Starkeya sp. ORNL1: one gene and its partner. The main gene of each other region encodes a partner of the protein of the gene in region 2 in a complex. Links are inferred from orthologs where the notes say so. Each region holds a gene or a part of one and is shown on either strand. Other genes may lie near its edges. The genes, in order: accD and G3545_RS25280.

Region 1 (10,147 bases), 1.6 Mb from region 2 along the record:
CCAGCGCGCCGAGCGGCAGCAGCACGATCAGGCTGAGATAGAGCAGTGTGATGCCGAGGGAGAGCGGGAAGCCCGGTATGACGCGGCTCAACGAACGGGCTCCTGCACGGGCGCCCCGGGCGGGGCAACTACCAACCCGTCATCCCCGGGCTTGTCCCGGGGATCTCGGCTACTGACGAACGATCGCTCTCCCCGGAATCGAGATGGCCGGGACAAGCCCGGCCATGACGGCGTGAGGACGGCAAACCTCGTCCCCTATAGCGTCGACGCGGCGGCGCGTCACCTTCCGACGGTATTTAGTCCGCGGAGTTCACGGCGCGACGAACAGGGTCTCGAGCTTGCCGCCGGAGGCGAAGTGCACCTTCTGCACCTTGTCCCAGCCGCCGAGCACGTCCTCGACCTTCACCAGCTTCACCGGCGCGAACTTCGCCTTGAACTGGTCGGCGACCTTCTGGTCGACCACGCGGTTGTTGAACTCGGCGGCGATGGTCTGGCCTTCCGGCGAATAGAGCCAGTTCAGATAGTCGGTCGCGACCTGACGCGAGCCGCGCTTGTCGACCACCTTGTCGACCACCGCGGCGGGGAATTCGGCGAGCAGGCTCACCGGCGGCACCACGACCACGAAGTCCTTGTCCTTATAGGCATCGCGCACGCCCAGCACCTCGGATTCGAAGGTGATGAGCACGTCGCCCTGCTCACGCTCGACAAAGGTGGTGGTCGAGCCGCGCCCGCCGGTGTCGAACACCACGACGTTCGACAGCAGCTTCTTGGCGAAGGCGTCGGCCTTGGCCTCGTCGCCCTTGAACTTGTCGAGCGCGAAGGCATAGGCGGCGAGATAGGTGTAGCGCGCATTGCCCGAGGTCTTCGGATTGGGGAAGACCAGCTTGACGTCGTCACGGACCAGATCGTCCCAGTCCTTCACGCCCTTGGGGTTGCCCTTGCGCACCAGAAAGGCCGGGAAGGAGTACCAGGGCGAGCCGGCATTCGGCAGCCGGGTCTGCCAGTCCTTGGCGACATAACCCTTGTCGACCAGGAAGGTGATGTCGGTGATCTGGTTGAAGGTAACGACGTCCGCCTCCAGCCCCTCGACGATGGAGCGTGCCTGCTTGGAGGTGCCGGCGTGGCTCTGGTTCACCTTGATGTCCTTGCCGCTCTTGGCCTTGTAGGCCGGCTCGAACTTCTTGTTGATGGCCTCGAACACTTCCCGGGCGACGTCGTACGAGGCGTTGAGGATCGAGCCCGGCTGGTCGGCCGCGAAGGCGATGCCAGGGGTGAAGCCGGCAGCGAGTACGGGGGTGAGGGCAGCGGCGGCAAGGAGGTGGCGGCGCGACAGGCGCATGGTGATCTCCAGGGGCAATTCATCTGAATTATTGTGTGAAATAAGATATTTCACAATTAGAGCTGTCTAACATGAAGATTGTCGCGACGGAAGGGGGAGTCGGCGCGTGCATCATCGCCGAGGTCCGCCACAGGCGGCTTCGGATAATGCTCGGGCGGCGCCACGGTCCCTTCCACCACGCCGTCATCCCGGACGGCCGCAGGCCGATCCGGGATCGCGGGAAGGTGTGATGCAGGGACTTCACGCGATCCCGGCTCTCCGCTTCGCTGCGGCCGGGATGACGAGTGGTTTGGGGGCGGAAGAAGAAGGCGCGGCGAGCGTCAAATGGTGCTCAAGCCAGGCGCAGCGGGCGTATCAGCCCCAAAAGAAAACCCCGGCATCGGCCAAGCCGATGCCGGGGTCCTTGTCACCTGTCACGCAGCCGCTGCGGCAGCGACCGACACGGTCGAGATGGTCTTCAGGATCTGCGAGGCGATGGCGTAGGGGTCGCCCTGGGAGTTCGGGCGGCGATCCTCGAGATAGCCCTTATAGTCATTGCGGATGAAGCTGTGCGGGACGCGGATCGAGGCGCCGCGATCGGCGACGCCGTAGCTGAACTTGTTCCACGGCGCCGTTTCATGCTTGCCGGTCAGGCGCAGATGGTTGTCCGGGCCATAGACCGAGATGTGGTCGTCGAGGTTCTCCGCGAACGCCGCCATCAGCTTCTCGAAATACTCCTTGCCGCCGACTTCGCGCATATAGGAGGTCGAGAAATTGGCGTGCATGCCGGAGCCGTTCCAGTCGGTGTCGCCGAGCGGCTTGCAGTGATACTCGATGTCGATGCCGTACTTCTCGGTCAGGCGCTGCAGCAGGTAGCGCGCCATCCACACCTCGTCGGCGGCCTTCTTGGAGCCCTTGCCGAAGATCTGGAATTCCCACTGGCCCTTCGCCACTTCGGCATTGATGCCTTCATGGTTGATGCCGGCGGCGAGGCAAAGGTCGAGATGCTCCTCGACGATCTTGCGGGCGACGTCGCCGACGTTCGAGTAGCCGACGCCGGTGTAGTACGGGCCCTGCGGGGCGGGATAGCCGGCGGTCGGGAAGCCGAGCGGGCGGCCGTCCTTGTAGAAGAAATATTCCTGCTCGAAGCCGAACCAGGCGCCCTCGTCATCGAGGATGGTGGCGCGCTTGTTGGAAGCATGCGGCGTGACGCCATCCGGCATCATGACTTCGCACATCACCAGCGCGCCATTGGTGCGGGCCGGATCCGGATAGACGGCGACGGGCTTCAGCACGCAATCCGAGCTGCGGCCTTCGGCCTGCATGGTCGAGGAGCCGTCAAAGCCCCAGAGCGGCAGCTGATCGAGCGTCGGGAACTCGGCAAATTCCTTGATCTGCGTCTTGCCACGCAGATTGGGGACGGGCGTGTAGCCGTCCAGCCATATGTACTCAAGCTTGTACTTTGTCATTGCGGGTCTCTCATAAGCTGATGACGCGAACTCTGGAAAAACCTGATGCGTGTCCGGCCGCCACCGGCTGAAGCCTTGGAAGCATTTACCGTGCCATCGGCACCGCTGAACCGCGTGCGGCCCCGGCGTTCCGAATTCCACAAGGGCGCGCAACAAGGCGACGGTTCGGAAAGCCCATGGAGCGTGTGCAATGCAGCAGACGTCGACAGCAACGATTAGTCACGGGCAAGAATGCTAGCCAAAGAAGCATGGAGAGACATGCTGATATTGTAGGCAGCATGTGATTTTAAATGAGGCAATCTGCGCAAAGCGGGAGCAAAACGTGCTATATCGACGTTAAGGGCTGACGCGTGAACGCGCAGCATTCAACGGAGATACAGACGATGACTATGACTTCCTATGGCGGCAGCGCCAAGATTTACGAATTCCCCAAGGGTGGCCGGGCCGGCCTCATCAGCCGTCGCGAAGACCCCAAGAGCGCTGCCGCGCCTGTCGCGCCGCGCTTTGCCGACGCTGCATTCGGCGGCAGCTGGTATCATGAAGAGGCCGTGCGGGACGCCGAGCGTCCGACCAAGCGCTAGTTCGCGCGCAGCTGCCCGATGATTCGCAAAACGGACGCCTGCAGCACAGCCATGCATAAATGAGAGGGCCGGCGCCCACAGCCCGGCCCTCTTTGCTTTTGCGGTGCGCCGCAGCGATGTGCCGAAAATATGTACAATTGCGATGCATGCCGAATCACGCGGCCCATTACCTAAGCACCGAAAATCGACCAGCCCAGCCGTTTTGTCAGCGCTTCGAGTGCGATGCGGCCGAGATGGGAATTGCCTGAGGCGTCCAGCCCCGGCGACCACACCGCGATCGACGCCTTGCCCGGCGCGATCGCCAATATGCCCCCGCCCACCCCGCTCTTGCCCGGCAGGCCGACCCGGTAGGCGAACTCTCCGGAGCCGTCATAATGGCCGCAGGTGAGCATCACCGCATTGATGCGCCGGGCCCGCTCCGGAACGACGACGGAGCGCCCGGTGGTGGGGTTGCGGCCCTGATGGGCGAGGAAACGTCCGGCCATGGCGAGCTGCCGGCACGACATGGCGATGGCGCAATGGTGGAAATAGACGCCGAGCGTGAAGTCCACGGGGTTTTCCAGCACGCCGAACGACTTCATGTAATTGGCCAGCGCCGCATTGCGGAAGCCGGTACGGCGCTCGGAGGCGGCCACCGCCTCGTCGATCGCGATGGTCTCGTCATCGGCGAGGAACTGCAGGAAGCGCAATATCTCGCCCAGCGCCTCGCGCGGCTGGTGGCCCGACAGGATCAGGTCGGTCACCGCGATGGCGCCGGCATTGATGAACGGGTTGCGCGGGATGCCGTGCTCATACTCCAGCTGGATGATGGAGTTGAAGGCGCTGCCGGACGGCTCGCGGCCGACCCGCTGCCATAGCCGGTCGCCGGCCTTGCCGAGCGCCAGCGTCAGGGTGAAGACCTTGGAGATGCTCTGGATCGAGAACGGCGTCTCGGCGTCACCGCCCAGCGCGACATTGCCGTCGGCATCGATGACTGCGAGACCGAAGGCATTGGCATCGGCCCGCGCCAATTCGGGAATATAGGTCGCGACCTCGCCGCGGTCGGGACGCTGGCGCATCTCCTCGGCGATTTCCTTCACGACAAGGTCGAGATCGGGCACGGGCTCACTCACGTAGCAGGGATGAGGTGGGATGCTGGCACACTGCCATGCGCCCGTCGCTTTGTTGAGCGGTCGCCGGGTCGCGCCTGCCCGCGTGGAGACCGCAACGTTTCTGGCTGATCACGGCGCTCACATTCAATGGTACTATATTCAGCATCAGGACAGCGCCGGGACAACCCGAACGGGGACGAACATGAGAAGCGTCATCGAGGCCGCGATCGTCTTCATCGTATCGAATTATTCGTTCACCTTCCTGGTCATCGGCCTGCTGTTCGCGCTCGCCGCCATCGCCCGGGCAGAAAAACCGGTCGGCACGCCGCTCATCATCGAAAAGCTGCTTGCCTGGCACGTGTTCTGGGTCATCGGCGTCGGGAATTTCTACAATTTCGTCATGCATGCGTTCTTCGGGAAGATGTCGGCCGCCTTCATCGGCTGGGCCGATAGCCCGTTCCAGCTCGAAGTAGGGACGGCAAGCCTTGGCTTTGCCGTCGTCGGCTTCCTCGCGGCGTTCCGAAGCTTCGATCTGCGCCTTGCCGCCATCCTCGGTCCGAGCGTGTTCACGCTGGGCGCCGCGGCGGGGCATGTGTACCAGATGGTGACGGAACACAATTTCGCGCCGGGCAATGCCGGCGTCATCTTCTATATGGACATCGTCATCCCGCTCTTCGGCTTCCTGCTGTTGTGGCTGCAGCACCGTTCCACACGCGCGGCGACCGGCAGGCAGCTGGCGAACGGGTGACGGCGAGGCGGCGCGAGAGGTTCGGCCTGGGTGCGGCGCGGCCGGCTCGCGCCGGCCATGGGTCCGGGGCGCCGAGGCACGTGCCTGCTCGCTTCCTGCCCCAAATTCGTGCTAGGTCGCGTTTTCCGAGGAGACGGCTAAGGTGGCCATCGAGATCAAGATCTGCGGCCTGAAGACCTTCGACGCGCTCGATGCCGCGCTCGGGGCGGGTGCGGATTTGGTCGGCGTGGTCTTCTTCCCGAAGAGCCCGCGCAATATCGATCTCGCCACCGGCGCGGCGCTGACGGAGCATGCGCGCGGCAAGGCCGGCGTTGCGGCCTTGAGCGTCGATGCCGACGACGCCCTCCTCGAAGCCATCGCGCGTGAGGTCAAGCCGGACGTGTTCCAGCTCCATGGCGAGGAGAGCCCGGAGCGCGTCGCGCAGATCCGCGCGCGCTTCGGCATTCCGGTGATGAAGGCGATCGGTGTTGCCGGGCCGGCAGACATCGCCCGCGTGCCGCTCTATGCCCCGGTTGCCGACCGGCTGCTGCTCGATGCCAAGGCGCCGGCCGGCGCCAGGCATCCCGGTGGCAATGGCCTGGTGTTCGACTGGAACCTGATCGCGAACTCCGATGCTCCGCTTGACCTCGCCAAGCCCTTCATGCTCTCAGGCGGCCTGACCCCTGAGAATGTCGGCGAGGCCATCAGGCTGACGCGGGCGCGGGCGGTCGACGTATCGTCGGGTGTGGAGAGCGCGCCCGGCGTGAAGGATCCGGCACGGATCGTCGCCTTCATTCAAGCCGCGCGGGCCGCCATCTGTGAGGCTCGCCGCGAAACCGACCCTGCCGAGGCTTCGGCCAAAGAGATGAGTGCCCATTCGTGAACGCACCGAATTCCTTCCGCACCGGCCCCGACGAGAGCGGGCATTTCGGCATTTTCGGCGGACGCTTCGTCGCCGAGACGCTGATGCCGCTGATCCTCGACCTGGAGGCCGCCTACAAGGAAGCCAAGGCGGACCCGGCCTACAAGGCGGAGATGGACGCCGGGCTGAAGCATTATGTCGGCCGCCCCAGCCCGCTCTATTTCGCCGAGCGGCTGACCGAGCATCTCGGTGGCGCGCGCATCTATCTGAAGCGCGAGGAGCTGAACCACACCGGCTCGCACAAGGTGAACAATGTGCTCGGCCAGATCCTGCTCGCCCGCCGCATGGGCAAGCAGCGGATCATCGCCGAGACCGGCGCCGGCCAGCACGGCGTCGCCACCGCGACGCTCTGCGCGCGCTACGGCCTCGAATGCGTGGTCTATATGGGCGCGGTCGACGTCGCCCGGCAGGCGCCGAACGTGTTCCGCATGCAGATGCTCGGCGCCACCGTGGTGCCGGTGCAGTCGGGCTCCAAGACCCTCAAGGACGCCATGAACGAGGCGCTCCGCGACTGGGTCACCAATGTCCATTCGACCTTCTACTGCATCGGCACGGTGGCCGGCCCGCATCCCTATCCGGGCATGGTGCGCGACTTCCAGTCGGTGATCGGCAACGAGACCCGCCTGCAGATACTGGAAGCCGAAGGCCGGCTCCCTGACAGCCTGATCGCCTGCATCGGCGGCGGCTCCAATGCCATGGGGCTGTTCCACCCCTTCCTCGACGATCCGGAAGTGGCGATCTACGGCGTCGAGGCGGCCGGGCATGGCATTTCCTCGGGCCTCCACGCCGCCTCGCTGACCGGCGGTCGCCCGGGCGTGCTGCACGGCAACCGCACCTATTTGCTAATGGACGATGACGGCCAGATCGCCGAGGCGCATTCCATCTCGGCCGGCCTCGACTATCCAGGCATCGGGCCGGAGCACTCCTGGCTGCACGATATCGGCCGGGTGAACTACATCTCCGCGACCGACGAGGAGGCGCTCGCCGCCTTCCAGTTGCTGTCCCGGCTCGAGGGCATCATCCCGGCGCTGGAGCCGGCGCATGCCATCGCCAAGGTGATGGAGATCGCCCCAACGCTGCCGAAGGACCATGTGATGGTGGTCTCGCTCTCCGGGCGCGGCGACAAGGACATTCCCCAGGTCGCCGAAATCCTCGGGAGCCGTGCATGACCACCACCACTCGCCTCGACGCCCGCTTCCGCGCCTGCGCCGACCAGGGCCGCGCCGCGCTGGTCACCTTCACCACCGCCGGCGATCCCGACTACGACACCTCGCTCGAACTGCTGCGGGCGCTGCCGGCGGCCGGAGCCGACGTCATCGAGCTCGGCGTGCCGTTCACCGACCCGATGGCTGACGGTCCGGCGATCCAGGCGGCAGGCTTGCGCGCGCTGAAGGCGGGCCAGACGCTGGCGAAGACACTGGCCATGGTGCGCGCCTTCCGCGAGGAAGACGACGCCACGCCCATCGTGCTGATGGGCTATTACAATCCGATCTACATCTATGGCGTCGATCGCTTCCTCGTCGACGCCCGCGAGGCCGGGGTCGACGGGCTGATCGTCGTCGACCTGCCGCCGGAAGAAGACACCGAATTGTGCCTGCCGGCGCTGGACGCCGGGCTCGCCTTCATCCGCCTCGCCACCCCGACCACCGACGACAAGCGCCTGCCGGCGGTGCTCGCGAACACGGCGGGCTTTGTCTATTACGTCTCGATCACCGGTATCACCGGCGCGGCGACCCCGCAGCCGGACCTCGTGGCCGCCGCCGTCGCCCGCATCAAGCGTCACACGCCGCTGCCGGTTGCGGTCGGCTTCGGCGTGAGGACCCCGGCCCAGGCCGCGGCGATCGCGCAGAATGCGGACGGCGTGGTGGTCGGCTCGGCCCTGATCGACGTGATGCGCGCCAGCCTCGACGAAGAGGGCCGGGCGACCGAGTTGTCGGTGCCGTGCGTCACCACGCTGGTGCGCTCGCTGGCCGATGCGGTTGCCGACGCCCGCAAGGTTGCCGCGGAGTAGCGGCAGGACTAAATGAGGCGGGCGCGCGAGCGGCGCGTCCGGCCGGGAGCACTGCCTTGAACTGGATCTCCAACGTCGTCCGCCCGAAGATCAACAGCTTCCTGAACCGCCGGGAAGTGCCGGAAAATCTCTGGGTGAAATGCCCGGAGACCGGGCAGATGGTGTTCCACAAGGATCTCGAAGCCAATCTCCATGTGATACCGGGTTCCGGCTATCACATGCGCATGGAGCCGATGGCGCGGCTACGCTCGGTCTTCGACGGCGGCAAATGGTACGACGTCGCGCTGCCTTCGGTGGCCGCCGATCCGCTGAAATTCCGCGATGAAAAGCGCTATGTCGACCGGCTGAAGGACGCACGCGCCAAGACCGGCGCGCAGGACGCGGTGAAGGTCGGCTATGGCAAGCTCGACGGCCTCGCGGTGACCGTCGCGGTGCAGGATTTCGGCTTCATGGGCGGCTCGCTCGGCATGGCGGCCGGCGAGGCCGTCGTCACCGGGCTCGAGACCGCCGCCTCGCGCGGCACGCCCTTCATCATCTTCGCGTGCGGCGGCGGGATGCGCATGCAGGAAGGCATCCTCTCGCTGATGCAGATGCCGCGCACCACCTGCGCGGTGCAGGAACTGCGCGAGGCGAAACTTCCTTATATTGTCGTTCTCACCAACCCGACCACCGGCGGCATCACGGCCTCCTACGCCATGCTGGGCGACATCCAGATCGCCGAGCCGGGCGCGCTGATCGGCTTTGCCGGCCCGCGCGTCATCGAGCAGACCATCCGCGAGAAGCTGCCCGAGGGCTTCCAGCGCGCCGAATATCTGCGCGACCACGGCATGGTCGACATGGTGGTGCACCGCCACGACATGCGCGCCACGCTGGCACGGCTTTGCCGCCTGCTGATGCGCGTGCCGCAGCCGGCGGTCGTCACCACCGAGACGCCGCATACCGAGCCGGTCGTGCCCGAGACGGCCGCGCTCCCGGCACCGGCCGCCGTGGCCGCGCAGTAGAGGATGTTCCGCAAAAGTTGGAGACTTTTGCGATGAGAACATGCTCCAGCTCATTGAATCTAGAGCACCATCTTATCGCGGATAGAATCATCCGCGATAAGATGGTGCTCTAACTTGCAGGGGATCAGCGCATGGCCGTGCCGGCCGCATCCGGCCCGTCCGGCTCAGGCGAGCCGCGGACCACGGACATCATACTGGAGCGCCTGCTGGCGCTGCATCCGAAGCTGATCGACCTCTCGCTCGATCGGATGTGGCGGCTGCTGGAGCGGCTCGACCATCCCGAACGCCGCGTGCCGCCGGTGATCCATGTCGCCGGCACCAATGGCAAGGGCTCGACCGTCGCCTTCATGCGCGCGGTGCTGGAAGCCGCCGGCAAGCGCGTCCACGTCTACACCTCCCCGCATCTGGTGCGCTTCAATGAGCGCATCCGCCTCGCCGGGCGGCTGGTCGACGAGCCGCGCCTGGCGGAAGCGCTCGACCGCGTCGAGAAAGCCAATGACGGCGCGCCGATCACCTTCTTCGAGATCACCACGGCCGCGGCCTTCCTGCTGTTCGCCGAGGAGCCGGCGGACGTGCTGCTGCTGGAGGTCGGCCTCGGCGGGCGGCTCGACGCCACCAATGTGATCGAGCGGCCGCTCACCACCGTCATCACCCCGGTCTCGATCGACCATGTCGAATTTCTCGGTGACACAATCGCCGCCATCGCCGTCGAGAAGGCCGGCATCCTGAAGCGCGGCGTGCCGGCCGTGCTCGGCCGGCAACCCCGCGAGGCCTTGCGTGCCATCGAGCGACAAGCGGCGCGCGTCGGTGCGTCGCTCACCATCATGGGCGAGCAGTTCCAGGCGCATGAGGAAGGCGGCCGGCTGATCGTCGCCGACGAGAACGGCCTGCTCGATCTGCCGCGCCCGCGCCTGATCGGCCCGCACCAGATCGAGAATGCCGGCCTCGCGGTCGCGGCACTGCGGATGGCGGGATTGAAACTGCCGGTCCGTGCTTTCGAGGAAGGGGTACGCGCGGCGGAATGGCC
Region 2 (9,986 bases):
GTGGCCTTGGAGAGCGCGGCCTGCATCAGCAGGCGCTTCTTGGCGAAAGCGAGCTGCTGGGCAAATTCCGGCGCCTGGTCGAGCTTGTCGGCCTCGGCCGACTGGGCGAGCGCGGTGAGGTCGATCAGGAAGCCGAGCACATATTCCTGGCGGGCCGGCCCCTGGAGCTGCGGCGGCAGGCTGCCGCCGAGCTCGTCCTCGGCGATGGTGAGGTCGGACTTCTTGATCTCGATGCCGTTCACCCGCGCCAGCACGGGATCGGCGTCAGTGGCTCCGGGGGCAGGCGCAGCGGCCGCCGGCGGAGTGGCAGGCGCCGGGCTCTGTGCATGGGCGGGCAGCGCGGCGACGCCGAGCGCGGCGGCGCTAAGAAGCGCGGCGGCGAACGCGGCACGCGGGGAACGGAATGTCATGGATGCCTGTCCTTGGAGGTTTGCGGTGGTCCGCGTTTCGGGCGGCGAAAGCTGGCCCAGTCCGGCCGGCGTTGCAAGCGGGGGGTGCAGGAGGCGCGCCCTTCTGGCAAGCACGCCCGCCCGCGATTGACAACCCCCAAACCCGTTCATAAGTGTGGCACGCCGCGCGGGCCCTCCCGCGCGCTCGCATTTATGTTACCGGACCGCGCTATCACACGCACCCGGCATGACCGACGGACCCATTTCGGCCGCAAATGCCGTCTCGATCGGTTGGCTGACCGGTTGATCGCTAAACGGGGCTCGGCGGCCCGTCACCGCCGCGCCCTTCTCTGCCCCGACGGGACGTGGATTGGAAGCACGATGCTCGGCGCCATTGCGCGAAAGCTTTTCGGATCGGCCAATGACCGCCGGGTGCGCGGTTACCAGCCGAAAGTCGCCGCCATCAATGCCCTGGAACCGGAAGTCGCGGCGCTGTCCGACGAAGCATTGCGGGCGCGCACTGACGCCTTCCGCAAGCAGCTCGCCGAGGGCACCGACCTTGAAGACCTCCTGGTGCCGGCCTTCGCCACGGTGCGCGAGGCGGCCAGGCGCGCGCTCGGCCAGCGGCATTTCGACGTCCAGCTGATCGGCGGCATGGTGCTGCACGAGCGCGGCATCGCCGAGATGCGCACCGGTGAAGGCAAGACGCTGGTGGCGACCACCACGGTCTATCTCAACGCGCTGACCGGCAAGGGCGTGCACGTCGTCACGGTGAACGACTACCTCGCCAAGCGCGACGCCGAATGGATGGGCCGGGTCTATAAATTCCTCGGCCTCACCGTCGGCATCATCGTCCACGGCATGGACGACGACGAGCGCCGCGCGGCCTATGCCTGCGACGTCACCTACGCCACCAATAACGAGCTCGGCTTCGACTATCTGCGCGACAACATGAAGTACGAGCTCGGCGCCATGGTGCAGCGTCCGCACCATTATGCCGTGGTCGACGAGGTGGACTCGATCCTGATCGACGAGGCGCGCACCCCGCTCATCATCTCCGGCCCGCTCGACGACCGCTCGGAGTTCTACAACACCATCGACACCTTCATTCCCCGGCTGTCGAAGGAGGACTACGACGTCGACGAAAAGCAGCGCTCGGTCTCCCTCACCGAAGCCGGCATGGAGAAGATGGAGCAGCTGCTGCGCGATGCTGGGCAGCTGAAGTCCGACAGCCTCTACGACATCGAGAACGTCTCGGTGGTGCACCATGTCAACCAGGGCCTCAGGGCCCACACGCTGTTCCAGCGCGACAAGGACTACATCGTCCGCAATGACGAAGTGGTCATCATCGACGAGTTCACCGGCCGCATGATGCCGGGCCGCCGCTATTCCGAAGGCCTCCACCAGGCGCTGGAAGCCAAGGAGCGCGTGCAGGTCCAGCCGGAGAACCAGACGCTCGCCTCCATCACCTTCCAGAACTATTTCCGCATGTACGAGAAGCTGGCGGGCATGACCGGCACGGCCAACACCGAAGCGGCCGAGTTCGGCGATATCTACCGCCTGGAAGTGATCGAGATCCCGACCAATCTGCCCGTCGCCCGTGTCGACGACGATGACGAGGTCTACCGGACCGCCGGCGAAAAATACAACGCCATCATCGAGTTGATCGACGACTGCAAGAAGCGCGGCCAGCCGGTGCTGGTCGGCACCACCTCGATCGAGAAGTCCGAACTGCTCGCCGAACTTCTGAAGAAGCGCGGCTTCAAGCAGAAGGACTTCACCGATCCGGACGCCTTCCGCCCGCTCTATGACGGCGACCAGGGCCAGACCGAGGACAAGGTGTTCGCGGTGCTGAACGCCCGCCACCACGAGCAGGAATCCTACATCGTGGCGCAGGCCGGCGTGCCCGGCGCCATCACCATCGCCACCAACATGGCCGGCCGCGGCACCGACATCCAGCTCGGCGGCAATGCCGACATGCGCATCGGCCACGAGCTTGCCGACATGCCGGAAGGCGAGCAGCGCAACGCGGCCGAGCAGGCGATCCGCGACGAGATCGCCAAGCTGAAGAAGCGGGCGCTCGAGGCCGGCGGGCTCTATGTCATCGGCACCGAGCGGCATGAAAGCCGCCGTATCGACAACCAGCTGCGCGGCCGCTCCGGCCGCCAGGGCGACCCCGGCCATTCGCATTTCTTCCTGTCGCTCGAAGACGACCTGATGCGCATCTTCGGCTCCGACCGGCTCGACGGCATGCTGCAGCGCCTCGGCCTGAAGGAAGGCGAGGCCATCGTCCATCCCTGGATCAACAAGGCGCTGGAGAAGGCGCAGCAGAAGGTCGAGGCGCGCAACTACGACATCCGCAAGAACCTGCTGAAATACGACGACGTCATGAACGACCAGCGCAAGGTGGTGTTCGAGCAGCGCGTCGAGCTGATGCAGGACGAGGACGTCGCCGAGACGGTCGCCGAAATGCGCCATGGCGTGGTCGAGGACCTCGTCACCAAATATGTGCCGCCGACCGCCTATCCCGAGCAGTGGGACACGGCAGGCCTCGCCGAGGAGCTGCGCCGCGTGCTCGGCCTCGATCTGCCGGTGGTCGACTGGGGCCACGAGGAAGGCATCGCCGACGAGGAGATGCGCGAGCGCATCCTGCGCCGGGCCGACGAAGCGATGGCCGCCAAGGTCGCGCAATACGGCCCGGACATCATGCGCTATGTCGAGAAATCGATCCTGCTGCAGACGCTGGACCATCTCTGGCGCGAGCATCTGGTCACGCTCGACCATCTGCGCCAGGTCATCGGTCTGCGCGGCTATGCCCAGCGTGATCCGCTGAACGAGTACAAGTCGGAAGCCTTCCAGCTGTTCGAGGCAATGCTCTCCAGCCTGCGCGAGGCGGTCACCGCCCAGCTGATGCGCGTCGAGGTCGTCACCCAGCCGCCGCCGATGGACGAACTGCCGCCGATGCAGGCGCACCATCTCGATGCCGACACCGGCGAGGACGAGTTGCTGTCCTATACGGACGCCGAGATCGCCCGCGAGGCGACGCTGGCTCCTGCCGCCGACGCGGCGTCGCCGCGGCGCGATCCGAACGATCCCTCGACCTGGGGCCGCGTCGGCCGCAACGAGGCGTGCCCCTGCGGCTCCGGCAAGAAGTTCAAGCACTGCCACGGCCGGTTCGCGTAAGGTTGGCCGGCGCCTAGAGCCCTTCCCGTTCGGATGGAAACATCCGAACGACAAGAAAGCGCTCTAGATTCAATAAGCTGGAGCAATTCCTCTTCGATCAGATGATTCCATCTGATCGGGAAATGCTCTAGCGCGACCGGTCCACGGCAAATCGGATGTCGTCATCCCGGGCGGCCGAAGGCCGATCCGGGATCGCGCGCCGAAAGAGGTCCACCTTCGTCACGTGATCCCGGCTCTCCGGCTGCGCCTCCGGCCGGGATGACGCCTTCGATATTCTCGTCTCGCGGGGGACAAATCGGCTCCAGCCGCTGTAGCGTGCGTCCCTCCTCTCGGAGGCTCGCCCGTGCCGCACTGGCAAACCGACATCCATGCCTGCGAGGCGCGCTTACGCGATGCCGCGCTTGCCGGCGACGTCGCCGCGCTCGATGCGCTATTGGCCGACGACCTCGTCTTCACCAACCAGAACGGCCAGGTTCTGAACAAGCAGGACGATCTCGACCTGCACCGCAACGGAATGCTGCGGCTGGAGAGCCTGGCTTTCTCGGAGTATCGGCTGCGCCGGCTCGACGAGGCCCATGTGCTGGTCACGCTGCGGGCGGACGCCGAGGGCCGTGCCGGTGGCCAACCCTTCACGGCGGCACTGCGTTTCACCCGCGTCTGGCAACGCCAGGACGACAGGAGCCACGGCGGCGCCTGGCAAATCATCGCCAATCATTGCTCGGCGGTGGCGTAAGGCGATCCCCAAGCCGTCCCCGTGGGCCTTCGTCCGGCCGGAGGCGTAGCCGTAGAGCCGGGATCGCACGAAGGTAGAGAACCTCACGCGATCCCGGATACGGCCTGACGGCCGTTCCGGGATGACGACAAATGCCGGGAAAAGAAACTACTGCGAGAAGCCGCCGGTCGAGCGGATCGCGGCGCCTGGCAGTTGCTGGGTGCCATAAAGCGGCTGATCAGCGCTGGGCGCCGGCTGCGCGGTAGCGACCGGCCGCGGCGCGGCCGGGGCGGTGGAGACCGGCTTCGGCGCGGCGGCGGGAACCGACGGGCGGGCCGGCGGAATCGGCACCGCAGTCGGCAGCACGGCAGCTTGCGCGGGAGCGTCGGCGGCCGGCGCCGTCATCGCCACAGGCGGCGGCGCAGCAGCGGGTGCCGGGGCCGGATCACTCTGGCCGAACCACTTGCCGAGCGAGAAGCCTGAAGACGCGGCCGGTGCCGGCGTGGTCGAAGCGGTGCTGGCCGGCTCGCTGCCGCCGCCGAACAGCTTGGTCAGGAAGTTGCCGCCACCCGAGGAATTGTCGATCGAGGCGACCCGTGCGGTCGGCTGCGCCTGCGCGCCGGAATTGGCGAACAGCACGGTCTCAGAGCGCGATCCGCCCGGCGCATCGGTTGGACGCGGCGGCGGCATCGGCACGCCGGAACGCACGCCGGTGGCAAGCGCGACGCTGGCCTCGGCGGTCGGAGCGGCAGGCGACGCGGCAGCCGGCCCGGCGTCGGCGGTCTGGATCGGCGGCGTATCGGTGGCGGTCGGCTGGCCCGGCGGGCGCACATTCGGCGGCAGCGTGCCGGGGGTGCGCACCAGGCTGTCCGGATTCTGCACCTTGGCCAGGAACACCTTGTGCATGCCGCCATCGGTGCCGGTCTTGACCGGCGCCAGCGGCGTGCGCGGCGCCAGCGAAGCGACCTGCGCGTCATCCTGCGTACGCTTGGTCGCGATCTCCTGCTCCAGGTCCGCCGGCTCGGTGGAAGCCGGGCACGGGCCTGTCGGGTTGAACTTGGCGTTCGGGTCGGTCGGCGTCTCGTTGAAGACGTAGCGCTTCTCGCAGACATCGACCTTGGGCGGCGCCTTGGTGATCTCGAAGGTGTCGTAGCCTTCCTTGATCATGCGCCAGAAGGCCATGTTCGGGTTGTTGCGATGCCGCGCCATGTTGGTCGGCGTCATCCGGAACGGATAGGCCTGCACCTGGAAGGAACGCTGTCCGCCGGTGAAGCTGTCGCGACCGAGCGCAAAGATCTCCTGGATCTGCTCGTCGGTCATGGCATAGCAGCCGGAGGACGAGCAGTCGCCATGCACCATCAGATGCGCGCCGGTACGGCCCCAGGCTTTGTCATAGGCGTTGGGATAGCCCATGTTGAAGGCGAGGTAGTAGCTGGAGTTCGGGTTCATCTGCCCGGGGGTGATGGTATAGAAGCCTTCCGGCGCCTGCCGGTCACCTTCCGTCACCTTGGGTCCGAGCTCGCCCGACCAGCGGCAGATCGGGTAGGTCTTGAGCAGTGCGTAATCGCCGTCCTTGGTCTGCTTCCAGACCTCAAGCTCCGACTCTTCCTTGAAGATGCGCACCGTGATCGGGCTGGTGGGCGTCATGCCCTTCTTCTCGATCAGCGCGACGGTCTCCGGCGCGAGCGGGCGCATCGCCTTGGCACCGACACCACCACCCGAGCCGTTGCAGGCGGCCAGCGCCAGCGCACCGACGCCAATGAGCAGGGCCGCGCGCAGCCTTCCGGCCAGCCCGGTGCGGGAGAAGAGGGAAGCTTCCGTGCGGCTCAACGCAGAACTCCTCAGTCCGACCCGTGAGGCGATGAGCTTAATGAATAAAGCGTTATCCTTGACGGCTCGTTACCGCAAGTGCAGCAAGGACACGCCGTCAAAGCTTCAATAGGCACGTCCTACAACCCCCTGCCGATGGCAAGGAATTTCTCCCGCCGCGCCTTGCGCAGCGCCGCCGGATCGAGCCCTGCGAGATCGGTGAGCGCCGCCTCGATGGCGTCGGCCGCCGAATCCATCGTCGCCTCGGGATCGCGGTGTGCGCCGCCCGGCGGCTCGGAGATGATGGAATCGATGATGCCGAAGCGCGAAAGATCCTGCGCGGTGATGCGCATATTGGTTGCGGCTTCCTGCGCCTTCGCGGTGTCGCGCCACAGGATCGAGGCGGCACCTTCCGGCGAGATCACGCTGTAGATCGCATGTTCCAGCATCAGCACCCGGTTCGCGGTGGCGATGGCGATGGCCCCGCCCGAGCCACCCTCGCCGATGATGACGGCGACATTGGGAACGCCGAGCGACAGGCAGGCATCGGTCGAGCGGGCGATTGCCTCGGCCTGGCCGCGTTCCTCGGCGTCGAGGCCGGGAAAGGCGCCGGCGGTATCGACCAGCGAGATCACCGGCAATGAGAAGCGGTCGGCAAGCTCCATCAGCCGCACCGCCTTGCGGTAGCCCTCGGGCCGCGCCATGCCGAAATTATGCTTGATGCGGGTCTCGGTGGTGGAGCCCTTCTCATGGCCCATCACGCACACAGCCTGCCCCCGGAAGCGGGCGAAGCCGCCGAGGATGGCCTCGTCCTCGCCGAACTTGCGGTCGCCGGCGAGCGGGGTGAAATCCTCGAACAGATGCGCGGAATAGTCGGAGAAATGCGGGCGCGAGGGGTGGCGGGCGACCTGCGTCTTCTGCCAGGGGGTGAGATTGGCATAGAGCTGGGCCAGCGCCTCGCGGGCCTTGACCTCCAGCCGGCCGATCTCCTCGCCGATGGCGACGGCGTCGCCCTGCTCGGAGAGCGTCTTCAGTTCCTCGAGCTTGGCCTCCAGCTCGGCCACGGGCTTTTCGAAATCGAGGTAGCTGCGCATGTGCTGTCGGCGGGCTCGCATACGGACGTGATGAGGGCGGCGGTGATCCGCCCGGTTCGAAGGCGCGCGAAGCTGTGCCCCGAGAGGGTGGCGGCGTCAAGGCGGACGGTGACGACGCAAATCGCGCTTTCCGCCGCGCGCGTCTACCGCGCCAACTCGCGCGACAGATACTCCACCAGCGCCCGGACCTTCGCGGAAGGGTGCGGGCCGGCGGGATAGACCGCGTGCACCGCCAGCGGCGCCACCTCGAAATCGCCCATCACCCGGACCACGTCGCCGGAAGCCAGGTCGTCGCGGCACATCCATTCCGAGACGAGGGCGACGCCAAACCCGGCACGGACGCAAGCCATCATTCCCTCGCTGGAATCGATGCTGATCCGGGGTTCGAGTTCGATCGAGACCGCAGCGCCGTTGCGCATGAAGCTCCAGCCGCGCCGCGAGGCGGGCCCCGGGCCGAAGATACAGTCATGGCCCAGCAAGTCCGACGGCACTATGGGTTGGCCGCGTGCAGCGACATAGCGTGCGGAGGCCACCGGAAACCGGGCCCCGACAGCAAGGCGCCGCGCCCCGAATCCCGACGATGTGAGGTCGCCGAGCCGGATCGCCACGTCGACGCCCTCGGCAATGAGGTCAGTGCGCGCGTCGGCTATGACAAAGTCGAGTCGCAGCAAATGGTTAGCGGCAAGGAACGGCTGCAGCAACGGGATTACGATGCGCACCCCGAACGTGACCGGCATGGCGACGCGGATCAGCCCGCGCAGGCTGTCGATGCCGCGTGCGGCGTCCTCCGCCGCCTCGAGATCGGCGAGCACCTGCTTGGCACGCTCCAGGAAGGTAGTGCCTGCCTCGGTCGGCGCCACCCTCCGCGTGGTGCGCAACAGCAGCTTAATCCCGAGCCGCGCTTCCAGTTCGTTGACGATGCGCGAAACTGAGGGCTGCGACAGGCCCAATTCCCGGCCAGCGCGCGAGAAGCTGCCGCTCTCGGCCGTGCGGACAAAAACCGTGAGTTCCTGAAGCCGATCACTCATTTGACTAGCATATAAATGTTCTTCGAAGTGGGCACATTCTCCCATTTGTATGGATGAACCATCCTCCCGGCCATCGCAATAGCAAACCGGGAAACAATCCCATGGCCCTTCAAGACACGCTGAACGCCTTCCGCGCCAATTTCGAAGCCGGCGGGCCGCCCTATAACGCGCCTGGCTGGATCCACGAACCGATGCACCGCGCCACCGACGAGTTGATCGCGTCCGGCCTTGCCGGGCATGCGCTCAAGGCCGGCGACGTGGCGCCCGCCTTTACGCTCCAAGATGCCGAGGGTAACGCCGTCGCATCGCAGGACCTCCTCGCCCACGGCCCGATGATCGTCACCTTCTATCGCGGCGTATGGTGCCCCTATTGCAACTTCGACCTGCAGGCGATCCAAGCGGCCTTGCCAGACTTCGAGGCGCGCGGCGCCCGGTTGGTTGCCGTCTCGCCGCAGACGCAAGCCAATAGCCGCCGCTCGATGCGCGACAACAAGCTCAGCTTCCCGATCCTGTCCGATCCGGGCAACGAGGTCGCCGCCAGCTTCGGCCTGCGTTTCGGGCTGCCGGATTATCTGATCGACCTCTACAAGAACGTCTTCAAGAACGACCTTGCCGTAGCCAATGGCGATCCGAGCTGGACCTTGCCGATGCCGGCCCGCTTCGTCATCGCCACCGACGGCACCATTGCCTATGCCGAGGTGAATCCGGACTACACCCGTCGGCCCGACCCGTCCGAATTGCTGCCGGTGCTGGACCGGATGCGAACGGCAAGCCCGGCTTGAGTCGATCCCCCGGGCGGCAACGCGGTATTGTCGGATGGCCGGGCTTGACCCGGCCATCCCCAAATTCCGGCACCAGCGTTCAGCCTGGGGATGACTGCCGCCTCGAATGGCAGGCGTCCTTGATGCTCACCCCTCGCCCAGCGGGTGCAGATCGCGCACCAGGCTCTTCAGCCGCTCGTCCAGCACATGGGTGTAGATCTGCGTGGTCGAGACGTCAGCGTGGCCGAGCAGCGTCTGCACCACGCGCAGGTCCGCGCCATGGGCCAATAGATGACTGGCAAAGGCGTGGCGCAGCACGTGCGGCGAGAGCTTGCCGGGATCAAGCCCGGCGGCCAGCGCGAGGTCTTTCAAATCGAGCCCGATCTGCTGGCGGGTGATGTGCCCGCTTGCCGCCACCGAGGACGGGAACAGCCAGCGCCCCGCGGTGCCCTGCTTCGAGGCCGCCAGCGCGGTGCGCCACGCCGCCATCGCCGCCTTGGCCGGCTCGCCGAGCGGGACCATGCGCTCCTTGTTGCCCTTGCCACGCACGATAATGGCATCGCCCGAGGCCCGCGCGGCGGTCGCCGGTAGCGCCGCGAGCTCGGAGACACGCAGCCCGGTGGCATAGAGCAGCTCGATGAAACAGGCGACGCGGACCCGTCGCGCGGTCTCGCCGGGCGGGATCTCCGCCTCCGCGATCCGCGCATGGGCGGTAGCGATCAGCCGGCTGACCTCGTCGAGCGTCAGTACCTTGGGCAAGGGCCGGCCGCGCTTCGGGCCTTCCAGCACAGCGGCGGGGTCCTCGCCGCGATACGCTTCGAGATAGAGAAAGCGATGCAGTTGCCGGATGGCGGACAGCCGCCGCGCCACGCTCGCGGTGGCAAAGCCGCGCCGGGTCAGATCCGCGAGATAGCCGCGGATCGCGTCGGTGCCGGCGTCAGTGACATCAACGCCTTCGGACGCCAGGAATTCCTCATAGTCGGCGAGGTCGCGGCCATAGGCTTCCAGCG

What was found.
Region 1: the proteins of G3545_RS25280 (region 2) and accD are in contact, whole or in part, in a solved structure (PDB 8UXZ), measured with the Escherichia coli proteins. The link is inferred for Starkeya sp. ORNL1 from one-to-one orthologs.

What each region holds. Positions count from the first base shown.
Region 1 is NZ_CP048834.1:3,736,591-3,746,737, forward strand. The notes cover bases 7,199-10,147. They hold accD (acetyl-CoA carboxylase, carboxyltransferase subunit beta), read left to right. Parts: upstream 7,199-8,175; coding sequence 8,176-9,120; downstream 9,121-10,147. Other genes in these bases: trpB (tryptophan synthase subunit beta), read left to right, coding at 7,199-7,277; trpA (tryptophan synthase subunit alpha), read left to right, coding at 7,274-8,119; G3545_RS17805 (folylpolyglutamate synthase/dihydrofolate synthase family protein), read left to right, coding at 9,252-10,147. Also shown: sulfate ABC transporter permease subunit CysT, read right to left, coding at 1-91; thiosulfate ABC transporter substrate-binding protein CysP, read right to left, coding at 311-1,339; G3545_RS17765 (glutamine synthetase beta-grasp domain-containing protein), read right to left, coding at 1,753-2,787; G3545_RS17770 (DUF2735 domain-containing protein), read left to right, coding at 3,171-3,368; G3545_RS17775 (glutaminase), read right to left, coding at 3,539-4,468; G3545_RS17780 (DUF6790 family protein), read left to right, coding at 4,662-5,207; G3545_RS17785 (phosphoribosylanthranilate isomerase), read left to right, coding at 5,350-6,069; more of trpB, read left to right, coding at 6,066-7,198.
Region 2 is NZ_CP048834.1:5,367,841-5,377,826, reverse strand. Bases 5,211-7,998 are described here. They hold G3545_RS25280 (acetyl-CoA carboxylase carboxyltransferase subunit alpha), read right to left. Parts: upstream 7,188-7,998; coding sequence 6,234-7,187; downstream 5,211-6,233. Other genes in these bases: G3545_RS25275 (LysR family transcriptional regulator), read right to left, coding at 7,331-7,998; G3545_RS25285 (murein L,D-transpeptidase family protein), read right to left, coding at 5,211-6,114. Also shown: G3545_RS25300 (peptidylprolyl isomerase), read right to left, coding at 1-410; preprotein translocase subunit SecA, read left to right, coding at 771-3,572; G3545_RS25290 (nuclear transport factor 2 family protein), read left to right, coding at 3,916-4,305; more of G3545_RS25285, read right to left, coding at 4,453-5,210; more of G3545_RS25275, read right to left, coding at 7,999-8,215; G3545_RS25270 (peroxiredoxin-like family protein), read left to right, coding at 8,317-8,997; G3545_RS25265 (site-specific tyrosine recombinase XerD), read right to left, coding at 9,124-9,986. UniProt on the Escherichia coli protein: Component of the acetyl coenzyme A carboxylase (ACC) complex. First, biotin carboxylase catalyzes the carboxylation of biotin on its carrier protein (BCCP) and then the CO(2) group is transferred by the carboxyltransferase to acetyl-CoA to form malonyl-CoA.